4 regions of the Psychrobacillus sp. Z16_25 genome follow, and region 1 is predicted to be linked to each of the others. Evidence: a T-box and tRNA genes for the amino acid it is inferred to sense, from the RefSeq annotation. Region 1 holds a T-box; the other regions hold tRNA genes.
What was found. The T-box of region 1 lies ahead of argS (arginine--tRNA ligase). A T-box ahead of a tRNA ligase gene usually reads a tRNA of that ligase, here a tRNA-Arg.

Region 2: it encodes a tRNA-Arg, which carries the amino acid that the T-box ahead of argS (arginine--tRNA ligase) is inferred to sense. The anticodon was not compared.
Region 3: it encodes a tRNA-Arg, which carries the amino acid that the T-box ahead of argS (arginine--tRNA ligase) is inferred to sense. The anticodon was not compared.
Region 4: it encodes a tRNA-Arg, which carries the amino acid that the T-box ahead of argS (arginine--tRNA ligase) is inferred to sense. The anticodon was not compared.

What each region holds. Positions count from the first base shown of each region.
Region 1 is NZ_JBXEOV010000006.1:38,387-42,896, reverse strand. Features, by position in the region: gene AC1VU3_RS08310 (sigma-70 family RNA polymerase sigma factor) at 1-268, shown strand, start outside; gene AC1VU3_RS08305 (DUF4179 domain-containing protein) at 265-1,299, shown strand; partial or broken gene argS (arginine--tRNA ligase) at 1,361-3,034, opposite strand; T-box leader at 3,078-3,294, opposite strand; gene AC1VU3_RS08295 (GNAT family N-acetyltransferase) at 3,350-4,198, opposite strand; gene aroD (type I 3-dehydroquinate dehydratase) at 4,266-4,510, shown strand, end outside.
Region 2 is NZ_JBXEOV010000009.1:40,790-45,299, reverse strand. Features, by position in the region: gene racE (glutamate racemase) at 1-764, shown strand, start outside; gene rph (ribonuclease PH) at 833-1,588, shown strand; gene AC1VU3_RS10855 (XTP/dITP diphosphatase) at 1,588-2,184, shown strand; gene AC1VU3_RS10850 (metallophosphoesterase family protein) at 2,189-2,683, shown strand; tRNA gene AC1VU3_RS10845 (tRNA-Arg) at 2,770-2,843, shown strand; gene AC1VU3_RS10840 (hypothetical protein) at 3,061-3,579, shown strand; purine riboswitch at 3,764-3,863, shown strand; gene AC1VU3_RS10835 (NCS2 family permease) at 3,974-4,510, shown strand, end outside.
Region 3 is NZ_JBXEOV010000027.1:10-4,519, forward strand. Features, by position in the region: gene AC1VU3_RS16760 (S-layer homology domain-containing protein) at 749-2,494, opposite strand; tRNA gene AC1VU3_RS16765 (tRNA-Arg) at 2,757-2,828, opposite strand; gene clpP (ATP-dependent Clp endopeptidase proteolytic subunit ClpP) at 2,990-3,583, shown strand; gene AC1VU3_RS16775 (hypothetical protein) at 3,675-3,833, shown strand; gene AC1VU3_RS16780 (HPr family phosphocarrier protein) at 3,980-4,237, opposite strand; gene whiA (DNA-binding protein WhiA) at 4,258-4,510, opposite strand, start outside.
Region 4 is NZ_JBXEOV010000009.1:18,371-22,880, reverse strand. Features, by position in the region: gene AC1VU3_RS10760 (spore germination protein) at 1-1,145, shown strand, start outside; gene AC1VU3_RS10755 (Ger(x)C family spore germination protein) at 1,135-2,289, shown strand; tRNA gene AC1VU3_RS10750 (tRNA-Arg) at 2,372-2,445, shown strand; gene AC1VU3_RS10745 (AraC family transcriptional regulator) at 3,020-4,249, opposite strand.

The sequences.
Region 1 (4,510 bases):
TGATTATATGGAGCTAGCAACCTCTTCAACTCCTGAGGAGGACTATGTAAGAAGAGAGTCTCACTCTGAGCTCTTACGCTTAATTAATAAGCTCGACCCGATTGATCAACAAATCTTTATCCTTCGATTCTTTCTAGACGAGGATACAGAAGCCATCGCCAAAAAGCTTGGCAAAACAAAGGCATCTATTGATAACAGGATTTACCGAGCTCGAAAAAAATTGAATGGAAAGTTACAGCTTTATAAAATGGGAGGGAATTTGATATGAAAAATCTCTATAAGCATTTCAATAAAATAGAAGTGGATATGGACGAGTTTGAAGAAATGGAAGTATCAGAATTTGAGAAAGTTAAACTAAAACAATCTATTCTGTCGAATATCAGTCCATCTAAGTCAAAAATGTGGAAAAAGCCTCTTTTAGCATCAGCAATGGCTGCTGGATTAGCTACTTCTGCTTTAGTAGGTCTTTCCTTTACAGCCAATGCAACAGAGCTACCTTGGATTGGTGGCATTTATCGGTATTTCCAAGATTTTACGAACAACAATTTTTATTTAGAATATGAAGAAAGTCTAAATAGTATCCAGCAAACAATCGAAAGTAATGGAATTAAAGTAACTGTTGACGACGCCGTGTATGATGGAGATGCTCTTTCCGTTACCTACACAATTGAAACTAATAAATATATGGGGGAATCACTATTTATCGCTTCGGTTCCTAGTATTGAAAATAACGAAAATAACGGAAGTCATAAAATTGTTCGAACAGAAGGGAACAAATACATCGGGATTGCAACTACACCAATCGATTTGCCTGCCGAATCAATAAATGTAGAGTGGAACATAAAATCTATCATCCCTAACCTAACAACGGAAGAAAGCACTAGAGGTAATTGGAACTTTGCTTTTTCATTGGATAAAACAGAAGCTATTGAAGTCCTCCCTGTAGGACAGCAGGTCACAAAGGAAGGTGTTACCGTTTCAGTTGATAAAATTACTATTGCTCCTAATTCTTTTTTAGTTAACTATTCGCATACGGTTTCTCAAGAGCTGAAAGCAATACCACTTCATGTAATAGTCTCTATGGAAGTGACAGACGACTTAGGGAATAAGTATGCGACTACCGATGGAGTTGGATATGGTTCCTCTACCTGGGAGACTAACTGGAGCTCTGTGCTAGAAAAGCTACATCCCTCTGCTAGTGAGTTAACAATGAAACTTTTCGTTGTATTGAGCAATAAATCAACAGGGGAAACATACAAAGAATTTGAAATGGATACAGTTGATGTTAAATTAAAATAATCACATACTAGATATTAGAACAGCAAGGATTCTTCCATGCTGTTCTTTCTTCTTAAAGACCTTACATTTCCACTGGTGCCTCCATTCCTAATAACCGTAAGCATTCCTTCAGTACTACAGCAACAGCATGGCATAGCGTCAACTTTGCATTTTTAAATCCATCCTCCACTAACACCTTCGTGTTTGCGTAAAATTTATTAAAATGACGAGCTAGCCCTAACGCATACTTTGCAATTTGCGAGGGATCTGCATGGTCAAAAGCCTTCCCTACGACCGTTTGAAACTCCTGAAGTGCCTTTACTGTTTCCCATGCCTCCTCCTCTAAGCCATTTACAGATGGCTGAGAAATATCAAAGCTCCCCTTTTTAAGCAACGAACAAATACGAGCATGTGTATATTGTAAATAAGGTCCTGTTTCCCCTTCAAAGCTCAGCATCTGCTCCAGAGAAAACTCCACGTCATTCATTCGGTCATTTTTTAAGTCATGGAATATAACTGCTCCCACACCTACTGCTTTTGCCACTTCATGCTTATTTAAAAGGCTAGGGTTCTTCGCTTCTATATTTTGCTTGGCTGCTTGGATAGCTTCTTCTAACACATCCTTGAGAAAAATAATCTTCCCTTTACGTGTAGATAGCTTTTTACCATCCTTTAAAATTAATCCAAAGGGAACGTGCTTCATTTCCTTTGCCCAATCATATCCCATCTTCTCTAGAACGGAGAAAAGCTGTTTAAAATGTAGACTTTGTTCATTTCCCACCACATAGAACGCCTTGCTGAAAGCATACTCCTGCTGACGATAAAGTGCTGCTGCCAAGTCACGTGTTGCGTAAAGAGTGGAGCCGTCTGTCTTAGTCACTAGACACGGCGGCATGTTCTTTAGCTCTACCACCATCGCTCCTTCAGACTCAACTAGTAAACCCTTCTGCTGAAGCTCATCTACTACTACTCCCATTTTATCGTTATAAAATGCCTCGCCATTCAATGAATCAAAGGAGATACCAAGTAAATCGTATATTTGTTGGAATTCGTGCAAGGAAACCTCTCGAAACCATTTCCATAGGGAAAGTGCCTCCTCATCCCCCTCCTCTAGTCGCTTAAAGGCAGCTCTTGCCTCTTCAAGTAATGTGTCATCCTGCTCTGCTGCTTCATGAAAATGAACATAAATTTTTAACAGCTCTTGAATCGGGGATGCTTCTATTTTTTCTTTGTTTCCCCATCGCTTGTACGCGACTATTAACTTTCCAAACTGTGTTCCCCAATCACCCAAATGATTAATACGGACAACCTCATATCCATTCTTTTCCGCTATATTCGCGAGGGCATTTCCTATGACCGTAGAACGTAAATGCCCCATATGAAAAGGCTTTGCAATATTAGGGGAAGAGAGATCAATGACGATTGTTTCTTCTCTCTTCGAATATTGACCGTACGATTCCTGCATATCTATAATTTTCTCTAACACGTTAGCAGCTACAGACTATTGATTTAAAAAGATATTCACATATGCCCCTACTACCTCTACCTTTTTAACACTTGCATTGCTTATGTTACCAGCTAGCTCCTCCGCAATGATTTGTGGGGATTTTCTAAATTTCTTTGCTAGTGTAAAGCACGGAAAAGAGATATCACCCATATCTGCGTACTTCGGCTTTTCTAACAATTTCTCAATCTCCTCTAACTCTAACTGGTGAGAAAGTGCCTTTTTGATTTCCTCTGCTATTTCTGTAAACATACAATGACCCCTCCATTTATAAATAAAAAAGCCCTCGTCTCTATGAAGAGACGAGAGCATAAATTCCCGTGGTACCACTCTAGTTGCCACTAACTGTGACCTCTTTCTGTTGTTAACGAGGTGCCTTCCCCGATCTTTTCTACTCACGTTCAAAAAGCTTCTCCAAAGTGCGTTTCCCCTTCTACTCCAGCATCAGGCTTACACCATCCCTGACTCGCTTTCCTTTTGTAGTAGGCTACTCTCTTTTTCATCGAATTTTTGTTATTTTCATTATATTAATAATTGCACTAAATTTTGTCAATAGAGAAAGTCCTCTTATTTATTAAATTGTAAGTGGATGGAGTCAGTTAGCTTATAGTATCCAATCTCCTGATATATTTTATTCGACGTCGGATTCAACATATCTGTATAAAGTACACAGAAGCGAAAATTCTTGAGCAGCTCTTTACTGACAGCAGCCACTAGTGTTCTTGCATAACCCTTTCTGCGCTCCTCCCTTGGTGTATAAACAAGGGATACGGTCACCCCGTTTGTCGTGGGCCTTGCCTTTTTCATCATGGATACTACTTTCCCTTTATCTTCCCAAAGGAATGCCTCCTGTTGATCAAGCATGAGCTTTACACGCTTTGCTATCTCAACTGATTCTGTTTTCTCTAATCCGGTATCTCCCTCGAATTCTGCATACCATTTTTCTATGAGTGGAGCGTCCGTATGGGTAGCGTATCTCCATGAGCCTGGACTATGCTCTAGCGTTTTATCAATCATATCTAAACGGTAAAGTCCTTGGTCCATTAACAACGTTGTTCCTTCTCCTGTTTTTTCCTTCCACTTTTCTGCAAAGCGCGTTGCCCATTCCTTCACACTAATAATAGACTCGATATGTATATTTTCTTTGAGTAACTCTTTGATACTCAACTCGATGCATTCATCTAGCTTGTTCTCTAAAGTGAAAATGATATTTAACGGATGAGGAGGTGTCATTTGAAATAAAGCTAGTAGCTCTCCGTCCTCTTCAATAGTTGCCATGTATGGATTTTGATAAAAGCCCTCTTTTATTCTTTCTAATACCCCGAAAAACAAACTGAACTTATCTTCGTTTTCTAACAAAAATGGTGTTACCACTTGTGCAAATTCCTCTGCCCTTTCATAACGTTTAAATTCCACCCTTACATCCCCTTTTGATTTTTATATGATAATATAACATATAACTAGTTCGATGGGAGTGTTTTTTATGAAAATTATTTCTATTAAAAATATAAAGATAGGGGAAGGCTTACCTAAAATCATTATTCCTCTTGTGGGAGAAAACATCGAACAACTAATAAAGGAAATATCTGAAGTAAAAAAAGCCAATCCTGACATCGTGGAATGGCGGGCTGATATGCTAGAAGGAATAGAGGATATCGAGGAAATGAAAAAAGCCCTTTCCTTTATTACCAAAGAGCTTTCGTCTATCCCATTACTATTTACCTTTCG
Region 2 (4,510 bases), on a different contig from region 1:
GAGTCGGAGGATTAACTGTAGCAAAAGAAATCATGCGACTCCTCCCAGACGAAGAAATTATATATATTGGCGATACAGCAAGATGCCCATATGGGCCGAGGTCGAGTGAAGAGGTACGAAAGTTTACGTGGCAGATGGCTCTCGCCCTGTCTAAAATGAATATTAAAATGCTAGTGATAGCATGCAATACTGCAACTGCGGTAGCACTCAACTCTTTAAGTAAGAAAATGCCATTCCCTGTGATTGGCGTTATTTTTCCAGGGGCGCGTGCAGCTAGTAAAGCAACGAAAACACATGAAATTGTAGTATTAGGTACAAGCGGTACAATTAAAAGCGGAGCTTATGAAGAAGCGATAGCTGCTCTTCATTCCTCCAGCAAGATAATTGGATTAGCTTGTCCAACATTTGTTCCCATCGTAGAAAGTAATGAGTACGAGGGTGAGTTTGCAAGAAAGATGGTTTTTGAAGCTCTCGCTCCCTTAAAAACGGAGCAATTCGATACGGTCATCTTGGGCTGTACACATTATCCGCTACTGCAAAAGCATATTGAAGAGGCGGTTGGTGATACTATACATGTACTATCCTCTGCGGAGGAAACTGCGCATGATGTGAAGGAGTACTTAGATTATCATCAGTTGCACCATCCTGAAAAAGGGATGAAGACGCCTATATTCTATACAACTGGCTCTGTACCGATATTTAAAACAATTGCAGAAAAATGGTTAGCAATACCAAACGCTGACGTAAGAACAATTTCATTTTAAAAAGGACCCTGTTAGAAGATTTCAGATAGCGGGGTCTTCTTTTGTCCAAAACATTAAAGGAGAATATGATGAGCAGAATTGATGGACGACAACCAAAGCAACTAAGAGAAGTAAAAATCGATACCAATTATTTAATGCACCCAGAGGGATCTGTTCTCATTTCCGTGGGAAATACAAAGGTCATCTGTAATGCGACAATCGAGGACAGAGTACCACCATTTTTAAGAGGACAGGGAAAAGGCTGGATCACTGCAGAGTACTCTATGCTCCCAAGGGCTACAGAAGCTCGTACGCAGCGTGAATCAAGTAAAGGCAAGGTCACAGGTCGCACAATGGAAATTCAGCGTCTAATCGGACGAGCACTGCGTTCAGTCGTTGACCTGGAATTAATCGGAGAAAAGACTATCTGGATTGACTGTGATGTCATTCAAGCAGATGGAGGGACAAGAACTGCCAGTATCACCGGCGCATTTGTAGCCCTTACGATTGCTTTACATAAGCTATACGTAGAAAAAGAGCTTCCGACATTCCCAGTTCGACAATTCCTAGCGGCGACAAGCGTTGGCGTAGTCGAAGAGATTGGTGTTGTCCTTGATTTAAACTATCAAGAGGACTCAGCTGCTGCAGTTGATATGAATATCATACAAACGGGCAATGGAGAGTTCGTGGAGCTTCAAGGTACAGGAGAGGAAGCGACTTTCTCAAGGAAGGATCTACATGAGCTGTTGGAGTATGGTGAATACGGCATCCAACAATTAATTGAAATACAAAAGGCTGCGTTAGGTGACCTTGCGAATAAAATCGGTGAGGGAGAGAATGCATAATGAAACAAATTATTATCGCAACAAAAAATAAAGGAAAAGCCAAGGATTTTGAAGCATTATTTCATCCACATGGTTATCAAGTATTAACGCTACATGACGTAGCAGAGCATATGGATGTGGAAGAAACAGGTACAACATTTGAAGAAAATGCATTATTAAAAGCGAGAGCTCTAGCAGAGTATTTACAGGCAATCGTCATCGCGGATGACAGTGGTCTTGAGATTGACGCATTAGATGGCCGCCCAGGCGTTTATTCTGCCCGATATGCAGGAGAAGAGAAGAGTGATGAGGCAAACATGCAAAAAGTGTTAGAAGAGCTTCAGGGTGTTCCTGAGAGCGAAAGAACAGCTCGCTTTGTTTGCGCAATTGCAGTTGCCTCTCCATCCATCGAGCCATTTACAGTCCGAGGAACATGTGAAGGCATTATCGCAACTGAGCGAAGAGGGACAAACGGGTTCGGCTATGATCCAATTTTCTTTGTACCTAGTGAAGGGAAAATGATGGCCGAGCTATCTCCTGAGGAAAAAGGTGCTATATCTCACCGTGGAAATGCACTTAAACAGTTATCCTCCAGACTAACAGAATTATTGGGGTGATTGGATGAAAATACTCGTTATTAGCGACACACATGGCGACAAGCGTAGAATGGAGCATGTGATAGCCAACAATCAGGATGTTGACCTAATCATTCATTGTGGTGATAGCGAGCTAGAAGCTGCTTATTTTGACAATAAAGAAATTCAGATTGTACGAGGTAACTGTGATTTTGATGAACATTATCCAGAGGAAAGAATTCTGGAGCTAAATCAGGAGAGATTTTTAGTAGTTCATGGTCATAAGCATAACGTAAAAAGTACGCTAATGCCTCTTTTTTATCGGGCGAAAGAGGTTGAGGCTACGGTTGTATGCTTTGGTCATTCGCATCTATTGGGAGCAGAACTGCAGGACGGAATACTCTTTGTGAACCCAGGCAGCTTAACAAATCCTCGTGGTCGCAAGGAAAAGAGCTATGCCTTGCTTGAAAAGACTGACTCCAACTGGGTCGTTACATTTTACGATGAGGAAAATAAGGAAATAGAAAAAGGTATTTTCTAAATTTCTCAAAATACGATTGACATTCAATAGTTATCATTATATAATAAATTTTGTCTTTCCCATCAGATTTGATAGGAAAGAAAAATGTCTCGGTAGCTCAGCAGGATAGAGCAACGGCCTTCTAAGCCGTCGGTCGGGGGTTCGAATCCCTCCCGGGACGTAATTATTTAGAAAAATTTCACTAACTGAAAAGCGCTTCAAATCCTTCTATGTCAAGGGTTTGGAGCGCTTTTCTTTATTAAAAAAATAATGTCATAAATCTACTGTTACATTTATTTGGAAATTAAGTATATGATCGACCTTGCTAAATGGTAAAATTAGGTATAATCAGTTTAAAAAGTAACCTAACTTTCTATTTAAAAAGGCAGGAGGATAAAATGAGTAAAAAAATTCGAATATTAATTAGAGCTTCCATAATTTTAAATGTCTTATTGATTTCAATAGTAGCTTGGGGATTTAATCAAATGAATTATGTTACAGAACGTGTCCTTGTATTGGATGTCGCCGATAATTTATTTACATTGAACAATAAAATTACACACCAAAGTGATAATGATTGGGCAAATCCAAGTTTGGTTACTGATGAAGTAATTAATACTATAGAAGGTATTTCTCTTAGTATGAATATTGCTGCCACTTCGAATACACTTTCAGATAAAGATTTGGAAATTCTTAGGCAGTTATGGGGTGTTTTGAGTGAATATCGACCTTATCCAATGGACACATTTGATAGTTATAGTAATATATCCGAGCAGGACATTAACGATTTTGAACAATTAGGCCAATTATTAAGTGAAGTTGGAATAGATATCAAAAATGCAAATGAATTTGGTTGGGAGACAGAATCTCTTATAGAAACATTTGAAGAATTAACAGTACAAATAGAAAACCGATAGTATGATGTATGAATCGATAAAGAGTTAAACCTTACCCTAGTGTTCCCTTAAACAAGAGGGATAGGATGATAAATTTTTCCTTATATTGAGTAGTTTCTCAACATTTAGTATTATTAGAATTTAAGAACATTTCAATATTCTATTGACCTATTATGCTAACCTTGTTATTATTCTACTATAATTTTTAAACTGAATAGATACACCTTGTATAATTTCAAGAATATGGCTTGAAAGTTTCTACTAGCTACCATAAATAGCTGTCTACAAGGAATGGGAAATGTATTTAATCTTTATTCCATTTCGTAGATAAGCTTTGGCCAAATAGTGGTCAAAGCTTTTTTTATATCAAGGGAGATTGGACCATCTTTAAATCTAGCATATAGGAGACTACATCATGAGAAACTTTTTTAAATTTACAGAACGGAATACGTCCTATAAGCAGGAAACAATCGCAGGAGTAACGACCTTCCTATCTATCGCTTATATATTAGTCGTAAATCCAATTATTCTTAGCCAATCTGGGATGGATAGTGGGGCAGTATTCACTGCAACTGCCCTTACGGCAATCATCGGAACGCTAATGATGGGATTGCTTGCTAACTTTCCAATTGCCATTGCGCCTAGTATGGGATTGAATTCATTTTTCACTTTTTCTGTTTGCATTGGAATGGGGATAGAATGGCAAGTTGCTTTAACAGGAGTGTTTGTAGCAGGGATTATTTTTATGGTATTAAGTCTACTGAAGATCCGAGAGAAGATTATTAATATTATTCCAATCGATTTAAAATATGCGATAGCTTCTGGGATTGGATTCTTCATCACATTCATTGGCTTAAAAAACGGTGGAATTATTATAGGGAATCCAGATACATTTGTTTCAATCGGGGATTTAAATTCACCAATGACCTTACTTGCAATTCTCGGCCTTGTC
Region 3 (4,510 bases), on a different contig from region 1:
TGACATCAAAATAAAAAGAAGCACTTATATTACCCAAAAGGAATTTACACAAGATTATGCACTTGACTAATAACGGGGCTGAATGAGAGTAAAGGGACCTTATCCGAGAGTAAATTTACCCTGAGCGAGAATAAAGTATCTATGAATGAGAATAAACCGCCGCTATCCGAGAGTAAGCTGAAAATCGGAGCTCGCTTTCGGAGAAGATTTTCATCGGCTGGTGCCGACCGAGAGTAAATTTACCCTGAGCGAGAATAAAGTATCTATGAATGAGAATAAACCACCGCTATCCGAGAGTAAGCTGAAAATCGGAGCTCACTTTCGGAGAAGGGCTTCATCGGCTGGCGCCGACCGAGAGTAAATGGTGGCCACGTGAGAGTAATCGCCCGCCGAACGAGAATAAATGGGCTGAATGAGAGTAAAGGGACCTTATCCGAGAGTAAACTTACCCTGAGCGAGAATAATGTATCTATGAATGAGAGTAAACCGCCGCTATCCGAGAGTAAGCTGAAAATCGGATCTCACGTTAGGAAAAGATCTTCATCGACTGGTGCCAACCGAGAATAAACCTCGGCCATCCGAGAGTAAGCCGAAAATCAGTCGAATCACCTTCATCACCAGTAGCTATTCCCTCAAGCAGCATCACCTATTCATCAGCATCTTAGCCAATGCCCTTCAACCATTTAATCCCTACCCTGTCTAACAAAAAAACTGCAGGCGAACAGGAAGTTCACCTACAGTCTCGTTATTATTTCATTTCACTCACTAGCTTACCGTTAGCATCTAATAGTTTCGCAGCGTCTCCACTGTTATTCCAGATAGAAGAGCCAGTCCATTTAATGTAGCCTGTACCAGTTTTGGCATTAGGGCCGCTTGTTACGTAAACCGTTTTACCTGCTCCTAACGTGTAATCCGGGAAGGTAAACTTTTGGTTACCCTCTACCGAAACCAGTGTCCACCCTTTCAGGTTCACGCTTTTCGTGCCAGTATTTTTAATTCCAACGATTTCTGCACTTAGATCCTTACTTACAATCTTCACAGCCGTTGAAGTAGAGGGTGTTGTTGTTCCACCCGTGCCGGAACCACTTCCTGTTCCTGTGCCACTTCCCGATCCAGTACCAGTCCAAGCTTTCGCTGAGACGCCATGAGTTGTTCCATTTGTTGTAACCGTAATGTTTCCAGATGCAGCCGTAGAATAAATTTTAGAGCCGACATTCTTTAATCTCGTAACTACATCTGCATGAGGATGCCCATAAGTGTTCTCCTTCCCATAGCTTAGAATCGTAGAGAGAGGTTTCACATTGCTTATAAACTTCGCAGAGCTGCTACTATTAGAACCGTGATGACCAGCCTTAAGAACTGTTGCTTTCACATTATAGTTAGCCATTATGGAAGCTTCTATATTAGTGTCAGCGTCTCCCATTAACAGGAAGGATACACCATTATACGTAACCTTTAATACGATGGAAGCATCATTGGGTTCAGATGCATTTTTATTTGCATGAAGCACCTGGACAGTTATAGAGGAATCCAGGTTAATTTTCTGGCCAGTTGTTGCAATCGTGTACGGGATATTTTTCGTATCCACTAATTGTAATAAATTGTAGTAAGTCTGTGTAGTATGCGCTTTTCCGGAATCAATAAAATTAGAAACCTTGAAGTTATCTAATACAGGGATCAATCCACCTATATGGTCCGCATCTGGATGAGTAGCTACCACATAGTCAAGCTTTGTAATGCCTCTTGAATTTAGAAAGCTGACAACCTTATCGCCACCTGCTTTTGTACCACCATCAATTAGCATGGTTTTATTATTTGGCGTTTGAAGAAGGATAGAATCACCTTGCCCAACATCAATAAAATGAGCATACATATTTGGCATAGGCTTGAAGCTATCATCTAATAGTCGGGCCATAAAGACAGCGAAATGCTGACGAGTAATTTTCCCATTTGGCTTAAAGGTGCCATCTAAATACCCTGTTGTAATATTTTCGCTAGCTAGTGTACTAATAAAGCTTTTAAAGCCATTATCAGTAGTCACATCTGTAAAAGAATAGGAGTTATTAGAAGGAAGATCATATCCTAAAACTAGGATTTTCGCCATTTGTCCTCTTGTTAGAGTCCCTTGCGGATCAAAATACTTCGTTCCGTTTGCAGCAGTTTTCCCTGAAATAAAACCAAGCTGCACTGCTTTCGCTACCTCTTGATATCCTTTCATGCCAGGCTTTATATCCGTAAAACCAGGGTCTGGCGCTGTAAAATCTGTGATTCCCTTTTCACGTAAAATCATTGTGACAGCATGCATTCTTGTTAAATTATTGGTTGGCTTAAACGTTCCATCCGGATAGCCAGTAATAACCTTTTTCGAAACTAAGTAGTTGATCTCATCCTGGTAGTTTGTCACGTCAGTAAAGGACGCAGCAAAAGCCTGTTCTTTTGGGAATAACCCCAGAACAAGCAGGATAGATAAAAGCATCATTACTATTCTTTTCACTTTCTTAAACCACCCTATCTGTATATTCTAGTTGCAGTTAATCATTATACCAGACAAAGCAGAAAACTTTGGACGCATTATTTTACCAAAATAATTAAAAGAAAGGGATAAAAATTGGCAAGGAATGGGTAGTATAGTAGGGTAAGCAAAAACACGCTAACCAAATTTTGGCTAACGTGTTGTTTTTATTAATTTGGAAATAAAATAAAAAACACCTTCAAAGCTAGTAAGCTGGAAAGGTGGCTAATCTGTTTCAAATAAACGCCCTCGGAGGGAATCGAACCCCCATCCCAAGAACCGGAATCTTGTGTCATATCCATTAAACTACGAGGGCAAGCGACTTTACTATTATACAAATGTATAGGAATTAATTCAAGTGAACTTTTTGAAGCGTAATATTTGACCTTCCTTGACCATAATGTGTATGATAAAGTTACAGCTGAGGAATAACTTAGCAAGAAAATCTCAAAACCACCTTTAAGGAGGCAATACAGAATGAATTTAATACCAACAGTTATCGAGCAAACGAATCGTGGAGAACGTGCATATGACATCTACTCTCGATTATTAAAAGACCGTATTATCCTATTAGGAAGCGCAATCGATGACAACGTGGCTAACTCCATTGTTGCTCAGTTATTATTCCTAGAAGCAGAGGATCCAGAAAAAGACATCTCCCTTTATATCAATAGCCCTGGCGGAAGCATTACTGCTGGTATGGCAATTTACGATACGATGCAATTCATCAAGCCTGACGTACAAACAATTTGTATCGGAATGGCCGCTTCCATGGGAGCTTTCCTATTAACTGCTGGTGCTAAAGGAAAACGTTACGCTCTTCCAAACGCAGAGGTAATGATTCACCAACCACTTGGCGGCGCTCAAGGTCAAGCTACAGAAATCGAGATTGCGGCTAAACGTATCTTGTTCTTACGCGATAAATTAAACCAAATCATGTCCGACCGCACTGGTCAACCAATGGAGGTCGTTTCTAGAGACACAGACCGCGACAATTTCATGACTGCAGAGCGTGCAAAAGAATACGGTATCATCGACCAAATTCTAGAGCGCAGCGACTTAAAAAAATAATTTATTCAGATCCAAGGGATGAGATACTCCCTTGGATTTTTTTATTGTGTGGTGCGTTTGTGGATGTCGGGTTTGTGGGGGGTGTGATTTGATGGTGGATTTTTGCGATTATACTCTTGGATCTTGCGATGAAGTGAGCGGGCACGGGGATCTTGTGATTAGCCTGGTGGATCTTGCGATTATAGGAGGAGTCTTTGCGATTGCGAGGTCGGTCTTTGCGTTTAAGCGCTCGGATCTTGCGATGAAGTGAGCGGGCACTGGGATCTTGCGATTAGCCTGGTGGATCTTGCGATTATAGGAGGAGTCTTTGCGATTAAACTCTCGCATCTTGCGATGAAGTGAGCGGTTCTCTTCATTCGATAACAAAAAAGCTGCCCTAGTCTTAGGGCAGCAAGGTTATTCTTCGTTTGAGATGAATTTTGCAAGTGTTGCTACAGCTTCTTGTTCGTCGGAGCCTTCTGCGCTTAGGGTGATGATTGCGCCTTTGCCGATTGCAAGGCTCATGATGCCCATGATGCTTTTCGCGTTCACTTTTTTGTCGTCTTTTTCAAGGTAGACGTCTGCGATGTGACGGTTAGCCTCCTGTACGAATAATGCTGCTTGTCTTGCTTGTAAACCAGATTGTAATTTTACTTCGACTTGTTGCTCTGTCATTATTTTATCAGCCTCTTTCTCTAAATGGTTTCTCCTCTTCGAAGAGCATCTGCAATTTCATCTAGCTTTCTTAAACGATGGTTGATACCAGATTTACTGACACTTCCGGTAGATACCATGTCTCCCAGCTCTTTGAGGGTGACGTCTTGGTATTCCACTCGGAGGCGGGCAATTTCCCTTAATTTCTCAGGTAATTGGTCAAGCCCAATGGTATTTTCGATGAATCGAATATTTTCTACTTGGCGAATAGCGGCACTGATGGTTTTATTCAAA
Region 4 (4,510 bases), on a different contig from region 1:
AAGAAGACGGCCTTTTGTTTACATGCAATATAGCAAAAAAACCAAATAGAAATCCAGAAGCATCTTCAATGGAGGTTCTGATTAAAGGACCTCGGGACAATTTTATAGAAAGCGTTCAGGTTAATACGGCGTTAATAAGGAAAAGACTTCCAACTAATTCGTTGGCAATAGAAAAGCTAGAAATAGGCACTAGATCAAAAACGAAGGTTTCCGTTCTTTACATGGATGACATTGTGGATAAAGAAATACTAGAAGATTTAATGAAGCAATTAAAACAGGTGGATATCGATATCATTGTTAGTGGTGAGTTATTAATGGAGATGGTGAATGTGACGTCTCCCTTTATTCCGAGAAATGACTACACTGGTAGACCCGATTATGCAGTTCAGTCATTAATCAGGGGAAGGATTGTTATCTTAATAGATGGTGTCTCCTATGCGATTATTACTCCTGTAAATTTGTTGATGCTACTTAAATCGGGAGAGGATATAGAATATCCTGTTGCTTTCAGCTCTGCTGAACGGTTATTAAGGGTGCTTGGATTAATCTTGGGATTAATACTACCAGCTTTTTGGCTAGCACTCACTAGTTTCCATCAGGATCAGCTCCCTTTTCAGCTTCTAGCAACCATTTCTCAAAACAATTCTGGTCTCCCACTTCCGTCAGTTGTAGAAATGCTAGTAATGCTTGTCATGTTCGAGCTATTTAGGGAGGCAGGTCTTCGATTACCATCCGTCATAGGAGGTACGATAAGTGTTGTTGGCGGTTTGATTGTTGGGGATGCGGCAATTCGAGCAGGTTTAACAAGTCCAGCTATGATTGTGATTCTTGCTATTTCTACTATTTCTACCTTTACTTTGGTAAATCAATCTTTGGTAACTGCAGTAAGTATTATTCGCATAATGTTTATTCTAGTTACGTCACTCTTGGGATTGTTTGGATTTTTTGTTTGTCTGTATGCGTTAATTTTATATTTATCGAATATACGAATTTTTGGGGTTCCATTTATGAATATAGGAACCGATCTTAGCTTTTCTACTATGAAAAAAACCCTATTAAGGCTAAGCCCTAAAAATTATATGAAGAGACCAAGCAACTTAGATACACAAGATAAGAACAGGGGAGAAGATGACAATGCAAACTAGAATAATAAAGCTTTGTATACTGTTAGCTTTTCTTCCGTTGTTGTCTAGCTGCTGGGATGCTAATGAACCAAATAGAATGCGCTATATTTATGGAATTGGAGTAGATTATAAAGATGGAAAATACGAACTGTATACTCAAATACTAGATTTTGTAAATATTGCAAAGACCGAATCTCCCCAACAGGATGCTTTACAGGTAGAGGTAACGAAGGGGACGGGGGATACAATAGAAGAGGCAATTTTTGATGTATACCATTCAATAGATTTAAAAATATTCTGGGGGCATATGACCTATATGGTGTTTTCGGAGGAGGCGTTAAAGGAAGGAAGGGCAGATAATGTCATTAATTCATTTATTCGTAATAGAGATACAAGATATCAGGCATGGATTTATGCAACATCAGATCCTGTGGAAGATATTTTGCTTTTAAATCCTTTGTTTAATAATGCAATGACTAGATTACGGCTTGTTGATCCTATGAGCTCTTACAAACAAGAATCATTTATCGAGCCTATGAATTTACGCAAATTAATCATTAATTTAAATGAGCCCTCTCATGAAGTGAACATCCCCTATATCACCATGAAGGATTGGAAGACAGAGAAAGGCGAAGACCAGCTACCAGAAGTAGCCGGTGTTGCAACCATTAGCTCAAAGGAACTAAAAGGTATTATTAAGGATGACAAAGTTCGCGGTCTTCAATGGATGACAAAAGAAACCATACGTGGAGAGGTGACGCATAAAAGAGAAGAAGAGGGAGACTATATCGCTGCAATGGTGGATAACCTTAAAATTAAAGTAAAACCATTTGAGGAACAAGGACAAGTATATTTTGATATAAAACTAAATATGAATGTTCTACTAGGCAGTTTTGAAGGCAAGATTTCTGCCGATGAAGTGAAAAAGAATGTAAAAGAACAATTAAAGTACGAAATTAAAGAGACATATAAAGAAAGCCTAAAGCATGATATAGATATTTATCGACTATCAGAATATGTCTATCGACATGAGCTTGATATGTGGAGGAAATATCAAAAGGATGGAAAGGTAGAACTGACAGAGGACTCCATTCGCTCTCTTACGATAGAAATCAATAAAGTTTACAGTGGTAGAAAGAAATTTAAAGCTACAATTGAAAAATAATAAAAAACGATATTGACTTTTATTAAAAAGTGCCAGATAATATATATTGTCTTTCATTTCTTTAAAGAAACGAAAAACAATTGTCTCGGTAGCTCAGCAGGATAGAGCAACGGCCTTCTAAGCCGTCGGTCGGGGGTTCGAATCCCTCCCGGGACGTCATAGGAAAAATACCCAAACTTTTGTAAGTAGTGGTTTGGGGATGATAAGAGGTACTCCCACAATGGTAGGATTGTGTGGGAGTATCTTTTTTGAGTTTTGGAAAAAACTATTGGTTTTTGTCATAGATTCTAAGCTAGTTAAAATTTATCAATCAAATTTTTAGCTTTAGTAGTAAACAATAACTGGTTCGTAGCAGCGTCCGCGACTCCAGCAGGTGCAGGGTGGTGAGCAAGACAGTACAGACGTACGCGCAAGCGTTGGGTGCTGGCTTGCCTTGTGGAGGGAAAATTAAGAACGTTACATCGTGTGACAACGTTTTCCTGACCAACATCCTGTTGGCCTCCACTCCAAGCGTTCGATGCAGCGGAGAACCTAAGCGGAAAGCTATTACAATTCTTATCAATAACTAAGAATTATAATTGCTTTTCACTCGTTTTGTTCTTCATCATCTTATTTTATTTTACAAGAAAGCCTTGAGTTTTGAAAAGTTGCTAAAAGCGAGGAAGTCGATTATTCACTTCCTCGCTTTTTTTATATGAATTTTCATTTATGTCTATAGTTTTTCCCATACCTAATCAAAAGGATGATTACGCCTATATTGGGAAGGGGTCATACCAGTTATTTTCTTAAATACTCTACTGAAATAATTTACATCGTTGAACCCGACTATAAAAGCAATTTCTGTGATACTGGTAGAGTTAGTTTGTAAATAAACCTTTGCGGCTTCAATTCGATGTTGATTAATGAAATCAATCAAGCTCATTCCGGTATCTTCTTTAAACTTTCGTGAAAGGTGGGAGTCGTTCACGTGAATGGTTTCTGCAATTCCCTGTAGAGTAAGAGGGCTTTCGAGGTGTAATTTGATGTAATTAACAGCTTTCTGGACAATAGCACTGTATTTTCTGGTTGAATGTTCACTTACAAGATCACAATATTCTATCACCATCTTCTTCTTTAGATCCTTCAGATATGGTAAATTATTCGCTCTTTCAATTAAAATAGCAAATTTCTCAGAAATATTGTGTATATAAATTGGATGTACTCCACCGTTCTGAGCTGCAATTCTACATAAGGTATTCATCACAACTAATAAATTTTTAAAGCCTCTGAGAGGGCTTTCTGGTAATCGTTTATCTAATTGCGTATAACTTAGTTCGTTTATTAGTTTCCTTAACTCCTCTTTATTGCCTCTAGATATAGCTTCCATTAATATTTTTTCATTTTTATAACGCAGTTCGATAATATCAACGCTTTTTACAATATCTTCTTTTAGTTTTCCCTTATTTTTCACTGGATGTAAGGAACTAGAGGTAATTAGCTGAGAAGGAAGGTATGTATGATTAACTAAATTCACAAGGGTTGCACCAATACTGCTAGCAGTACCACTACTCACAATTGGGAGTGATTTATAAAACTCCTTTAATGAGTTATGTTCGCTTACCGGTAAATTATTATAAGATATTACACTGCTAACATAGTAGTCGTTAGGAACTGTAGCCACAAAGGGTCCTACAATAATCCCTCCATACAATAAATTATTTCTCCATATCCCCACACTTATATAATCAAGTCCATAAGTGTTTGTGTGATAGTAATAAGCCGTGGGGGGGTGCTTCTCAAGCGTTTCGGTAATCTTGAAATATTTTACATCGTTTTTTTGTAAGCTCGCGGGCATAGTAAGTCTATCTAATTGAAATAGTATATTTTCCTCTTGATCGATTAGTTTCACATCAAGTTTTGTCAACGAAAAGATTATATTGCATATTCGAAAGAAATCTTCATATTTAAAGGATTGGTCCATCCTTTTATCACCTCTTCCATGTTTACTTCCTAATTATTATGTCCCAATCTGTACAAAATACGCATAATATGTGCTAAAAGATGCAAGATAATACGATAAAAAATAAATGCTTGAGTAATACAATATAAACTGTTAAACGCACATTTTACAAGTTGAAATTTATTTTTAATGGAATGTAAGCGCTACCTTCATCAGTTTACATACTGATTAAATCTTACTTTCGATACTTGTTCTATGAGTTTTTAGCGCTACCTCAAGTCT